2 regions of the Paenibacillus sp. JNUCC32 genome follow, and region 2 is predicted to be linked to the other one. Evidence: riboswitches for the same ligand, from Rfam matches in the RefSeq annotation. Region 2 holds a riboswitch; the other holds the start of a gene.
The links. A riboswitch is a leader RNA that binds a small molecule or an ion and turns the genes downstream of it on or off. The one in region 2 is predicted to bind S-adenosylmethionine.
Positions count from the first base shown of each region.

Region 1 (3,291 bases), 370 kb from region 2:
TGACTTCGTAATCGGGATCATCGCCACGATCAGGATGATGAACGGAACCGAGCGTAGAATGTTTACAATGAACGACAGAATCGTGTAGCCGAAGCGTACCAACCCGGACGTGGACCTTGCGGCCATGTAGAGCAGCACGCCGACCGGCAGTCCGATGATGAAGCTGAACAAGGCCGAAGCTCCCAGCATCCGCAGGGTATCCAATGTTGCCGTCCATATCTCTTTCCAGTCGATCTGGGTAAAATCAAGTCCGAACATCAATGAATCACCTCCACGTCTAGTCCTTGTTCAAGCAGCTTCCGGATCGTATCTTCAATTGCGCGTTCTTCCCCTTCGAAACGAACGATGAGCTGGCCGTACGGCGTTTCTTTGATCGTAGAGATCGTACCCTGCAGAATCGCAAAATTCACGCCCGTCTCATGAACGGTATGGGACAGGATCGATTCGTACGTTTTCGACCCCAGGAACGTGATTTGAACCGCTCTTGAAGGGCCGTTTACCTGACCCTGCATAGCCAGCCGCAGCGCTTCGCCACTGTCCATCTCCTGGCGGATGAATTCCTGCGTCACTTCATGCTTCGGTTTCAGGAACACTTCCGTTACCGGTCCTTGCTCTACGATGCCGCCCTGATGAATAACGGCGACCCGGTCGCATATGCTCTGAATGACGTGCATCTCATGGGTAATCAGCACGATCGTCAGATGAAACTTTTTGTTAATGTCCAGCAGCAGGCGCAGAATCGAATCCGTCGTCTGCGGGTCAAGGGCCGAAGTGGCCTCGTCGCACAGCAGCACTTCGGGATCGCTCGCGAGCGCCCTGGCGATGCCCACCCGCTGCTTCTGGCCCCCTGACAGCTGGGACGGGTATTTGTCGCGATGCGCCTCCAAGCCGACCAAAGCCAGCAGCTCGGATACTTTGCGCTCCAGTTCGGCCTTCGGCGTCTTGATCAGACGCAGCGGAAACGCAATGTTATCGTACACCGTCGCGGAAGACAGCAGGTTAAAGTGCTGAAAGATCATTCCGATTTTACGGCGCTCCGCCTGAAGCTGCTTCTTGCCGAGCGACGTCAAATTTTTGCCGTTCACCCACACCTCGCCCGAGGTGGGACGCTCCAGTAAATTGATGCAGCGGATCAATGTACTTTTACCTGCACCGGAGTGTCCGATCACTCCGAAAATTTCTCCTTTTTCAATCGACAAATCCAATTCGGACAACGCAGTTGTTAATGACCCGGCTTTTCCGTACTGCTTCGTCAATTGCTTGAGCTCAATCAATCCGATAATCCTCCTTTTTCCTTAGCTTCATATCTATTTACCCAAAAGAAAAGAGCCTCTTTTTGTAGAATCAAAAAGGGCCCTCTTTACGTAAAAGTCAACGCCTTTTCTCATCTGTCAAAGCTGAAGGTATCCCATAGCTTTGAAGGAATTAGCACCATGTCACTCCAAGCGTCATCGCATTAAGCAATGGTACGCAAGAAGTCGGTTGCCGGGCTTCATCGGGCCTGTCCCTCCGCCTCTCTCGATAAGAAAACATCGATATGAAATTTTTCCGATTAAATTGATCTGATTTGATAACATTTAATGAATGCAATAGTTAGTATAGATTCTTTTCAGGCTTTTGTCAAAAGGAATTTCATGGCGATTTTGTGCCTAAGCCCGCACTCCATTTTCAGTCCACAGCTTGTTCGTATATTTATACGAGGCGGCCAGGCTGCGGCATACCATATCGATGCCCTGTTGGAGATCATCCAGGTGCTTGTCGATATCCTCCAGCTCGATTTTGTCGGACAGCCCCTGATGGCGCTGCCACAAATCATCCTGCATCTCGGAGTTCATGTAGTGAATTTCAGCGTTGCGCCTTTTGCGGAGCGCGTTCAGCGGTGCTTTGTAGCGATCCTTGATCGCTTCCAACTCTTCAGCCAGCTCACCGTGGGCCTTCAAAAATCTGAACTGCCGCAGGACCGTAAAATAAGAAAAATGCGCCTTTACCTTGGAGGTATGCAGATCAAACAAATCGTTCAGCACCGTGCCCAGTTTATCAAGGATCGAGAATACGCGGATGAAGCCGTTTTTGTAAAAATACACATATCGTTGATATTCCCCTTGCTCCTGAATCGACATATCATCGATGTAACCCGATTGGACCGATTGACTGAAATGCTTGGCCGCATTCCAGCTCTGCTCCAGCTCATCCAGGGAGACGATCAGTCCCCGGGTCCAAATCTCCAGCTTGCGAAAATCATGCGTCGGATCTTGATTTTTATCCATTTCCTTCTGCAGAAGCCGGGTTGTCTTCACCATCGATTCGATGGCTTCCTCAAGCAGGCCGTTGTTCTGCCGGGGCTGTTCCCCAAGTAACATTCGAAGCATGGCGGTACCCCCTCGCGTCATCAGATTAACCTTGGTTCTTGATCTCGATTGTGCTAATGCCAATATACTCATTCCAGCGCTCAGCGGCCGTCTTCACGGCGATATCCTCGCGCGGGGGCAACTCATCCGGATCGCCATCAGGCCCTTCGGCATCCCCTTGACTGGCAGATGACCCATCATCTGCTGCGCCAATCCGGGCTCGTCCTGTTAGGATGCCCCCGAAACGGGAAGACAACTCCATAAGCATGGAGCGACTTGTGATTTCTCCGGTGTTATTAAATATAAACAAATTCGTTGCCTTATCAAACCTTTTCGATACGGTTGCCGGCAGCTCCTTTCTATACAACAAAGCCCTCGAACTCCGGTCCGGGGACTTTGCATGCATGTATGCTATAGAATACTGGATTTTCTTTACGGAATGATCGGCGTTCTTCCTTATACGATCTTTTCGCGGGGCACGTCGTGGCCCTTCCGTATTTCGGCTTCAAGCGGCTTGCTGAGCTGCCATACCCGGACGCTTAAATAACACAGTACGCCGAACAGCGCCGAGATCAGCAGCGTATGACCCAGTGCGGAGAATACGTAAACTTCCTCGTTATGCATCGTAGCCATAATGAGGGCGCCGCTGAACACCTGCAGCAGACACAGCACGGTTGCCGAAATGCCCAGCATCTGGATCTCCCGGTTATCGCGATTGCGCCAATATGCAAAATGCCCCATCACCGCCACCACGATCAGCAGCAGAAGCGCGGCCACGCGGTGCATAAAGGCGATGCCGACCCCTCCGCTCAGCTCCGGTATCACTTCTCCGTTACACAACGGCCAGCCGGAGCAGCCTTCCCGGGAATCGGTATGGCTGACGAATGCACCGATATACACCACGATGTAGCTGTACAACGTTGTGCCCCAGACCAGATTTCGG
Region 1 is NZ_CP062260.1:6,669,114-6,672,404, reverse strand. Features, by position in the region: gene JNUCC32_RS29660 (methionine ABC transporter permease) at 1-258, opposite strand, end outside; gene JNUCC32_RS29655 (methionine ABC transporter ATP-binding protein) at 258-1,274, opposite strand; SAM riboswitch class I at 1,382-1,528, opposite strand; gene JNUCC32_RS29650 (Cthe_2314 family HEPN domain-containing protein) at 1,650-2,369, opposite strand; gene JNUCC32_RS29645 (hypothetical protein) at 2,395-2,718, opposite strand; gene JNUCC32_RS29640 (COX15/CtaA family protein) at 2,805-3,291, opposite strand, start outside.
Region 1: another riboswitch for S-adenosylmethionine. It lies ahead of JNUCC32_RS29655 (methionine ABC transporter ATP-binding protein); the one in region 2 lies ahead of metA (homoserine O-acetyltransferase MetA).

Region 2 (3,291 bases):
AAACCTGTGTTACAGCGGGTATACGGACAGGGACAAGCGGAGAACGCAGAAGCAGAAGAGCTGGGCGGAACGGAGAGGCTGTATGAGCGGCTTCGTCTCATACGGATCCGCTTTCGGCGCGATCAGCCCGGCAAAGCGAATGCCGGTTAATCTGCCTTAAACGAAGTCAGGACGGATTCTCCCGGTTGCAGGGAGATCCGTCCTGATGCTAATTCGCCGTGCTTGTAGATTGAGTTTGAATTGCGGCCGTTCGTATGAACCGTTGTGATCCGGCCAGTACTCTCCCCTTTGACCAGGGTGCCTCATATCCAATCTTTTTTACGGAACAGGTAAAACATGAGCGCGCCGGCAAAAACCATGATGCCGATAACCACATAATAGGAATATCTCCAATGAAGTTCCGGCATATACTCAAAGTTCATGCCGTAGATGCCCGTAATCAGCGTCAATGGAATAAAGATCGTTGTAATAGCGGTAAACACGCGCATGATTTCATTGGCCCGATTGGCGATACTGGATTGGTAAGCTTCCCGAAGGTTCCCCATGAGATCCCGATAGGTCTCGAACGTTTCGGAAATTTTAACGGCATTTTCATAGATATCGCTGAAGTATTTCTGCAGCTGGTCATCGATCAGCCGAAGATCTTTTTTGTTGAGCGTATTGATAACTTCCTTCTGAGGTCCAAGCACCTTCTTCAACCAAAGAATCTCGCTTCGCAGACCGATGATCTCGCTGAGATGGGATTTTTTGGTATGCATCAGAATGTCTTCCTCCAGCTTTTCAATCCGCGCTTCAATTCTGTCCCCTACGGAGAAGTAGTTGTCCGTGACGAGGTCGATCAGGAGATAGAGGAAGCGGTCAGGCGTGCTGACTTCATCCTCCCAGAGAAGCGGTTTGACGGTGCGAAGCTCATGGATCTTTTGCTTGGTTACCGTAATAATAAAATGCCTGCCCAGGAAAACATTCAATGCCCGAAGGAAAATCTCTTCGTCGTCAAACCGGATGCTGTTCACGACGATAAAATAGTGGTTCTCGTATATTTCAATTTTGGGACGCTGCTCCTCTTCGCTGAGGCAATCCTCAACGGCAAGATCATGCAGGGAGAAGAGGGGCTGCAGTTCGGCTAAATCATCCACGTCCGCATCCAGCCAGTAGAAGCCGCTGGCCGGAGCTGTCAGCGTCATTTCGATGTCATCAACAGGGGTAAATACGCCCGAATCGACCAACCGGATTTTCATCTGATATCACTCCTTTGTCTAATCCAAGCTGCTTAAGTCAAGCAGTTAAGGCACAGGATATCAGCCCACCGGTGTACGGGCATAAATCGAGGAAGGTTAGAATACGATAAAAAGCGCATGAAAAATAACGCTGCCCTCTGCCGGTAAGCTGATCTTGATCCTATGCGGTTGTGCGTCTTGTGCATCCAGTTTCTGGCTCGGGTCACCGTCCATCTTCCATGTCACCTCTTTCATACTCGGTTTTAAACAGCACTTGTCTAGTATAACGCCGGGTGTAGGACCTTTCAAGTGAAATCCGGAGCAGTCCAAGGGCCATGATATAGGGTATGGAAACCTTTGGTGAAGTGTGACAAACTCATGAAAAGGTTCTTGACGAAAAATTGAGAATGATTTAAAGTAGGTATCAATTACGAAACAATTCCAAACAACTGAATAAAGCGAAATCTTATCAAGAGCAGGTGGAGGGACTAGCCCTATGAAACCCGGCAACCGGCGGCAACATCGCACGGTGCTAATTCTTGCAGGAGATACGACGATTGTATAAGCCGTTGTATAGCCTGACAGATGAGAGAGGCGCATTGTGATACGTATATGATGACCTTTCTCTACTTCGAGAAAGGTCTTCTTGCGTTTATACAGTCTAACGCTCTTTCTCACAGCTTTATGGATGTATCATTTCATATTTCGAAGGAGTGAGCCGAGATGCCAATTAAAATTCCGGATGCCCTGCCGGCAAAGGAAGTTCTGGCTGGAGAAAACATTTTTGTCATGGATGAGAGTCACGCGTTTCATCAGGATATCCGCCCGCTGCGGATTGCGATCCTGAATTTGATGCCAACCAAGGAAACGACGGAGACCCAGCTGCTGCGATTGATCGGCAACTCCCCGCTCCAGGTGGATGTCGTCCTTCTTCACCCGAGTTCCCACGTATCGAAGAATACGTCGGCCGAGCATTTGAAATCATTTTACAAAACCTTTGAAGAAGTGAAGAACCGTCGTTTTGACGGCATGATCATTACAGGAGCTCCGGTCGAGCAGCTGGAGTTCGAAGAAGTGAATTACTGGGATGAGCTTACTGAAATTTTTGAATGGACCAAGACCCATGTAACCTCCACGCTCCATATCTGCTGGGCGTCGCAAGCCGGGCTTTATTATCATTACGGCGTGCCGAAATACAGCCTCGAGGAAAAGTGCTTTGGCGTATTTCCGCATACGATCAATGAAGCGTGTACCAAGCTGCTCCGCGGATTTGACGAAATGTTCTTTGTTCCGCATTCCCGTCATACGGAAGTTCGGCGCGAAGACATAACAGGCGTGGATGATTTGGTCATCCTGTCCGAGTCCGAGGAAGCAGGGATTTATTTGGTATCCAGCCGGGACGGCAAGCAGATTTTTGCCACAGGGCATTCCGAGTATGATGCGGACTCCCTGAAATGGGAGTATGACCGGGACGTTGCCAAAGGCATGGACATCGCGCTGCCGCGCAACTATTACCCGAACGACGATCCAACAAGAACGCCTCCGTCCATATGGCGCGCGCATGCAAACTTATTATTCACTAATTGGCTCAATTACTATGTATATCAGGAAACGCCATATGATATCGGTCCGCAAATTTAACAGCGTACGGAAGGAGAGTTTGTGATGGAGAAGAAACCTTTGAATATAGAGAGCCGGCTGGCACAGATCGGATCGGTGCAGGAGCCGGTAACGGGAGCAGTGAATTTTCCGATTTATCAGGCTACGGCATACCGCCATCCTAAATTAGGCCAGAGCACGGGGTTTGATTATGCCCGCACCAAGAATCCGACCCGTTCGGTACTCGAGGATGCTTGCGCCGAGCTGGAATCCGGTGACGCCGGCTTTGCCTGCAGCTCGGGCATGGCGGCCCTTCAGACGATTTTTGCGCTGTACGGTCAAGGCGATCACCTGATTGTATCGCTCGATCTGTACGGAGGGACGTATCGGCTGCTGGAGCGGATTATGTCCAAGTTTGGGGTAACGGCAACCTACGTGGATACAAACGACTTGGATGCGCTGGAAGGATCCAGAC
Region 2 is NZ_CP062260.1:92,647-95,937, forward strand. Features, by position in the region: gene JNUCC32_RS00450 (HRDC domain-containing protein) at 1-150, shown strand, start outside; gene corA (magnesium/cobalt transporter CorA) at 303-1,238, opposite strand; SAM riboswitch class I at 1,681-1,809, shown strand; gene metA (homoserine O-acetyltransferase MetA) at 1,941-2,858, shown strand; gene JNUCC32_RS00465 (PLP-dependent transferase) at 2,883-3,291, shown strand, end outside.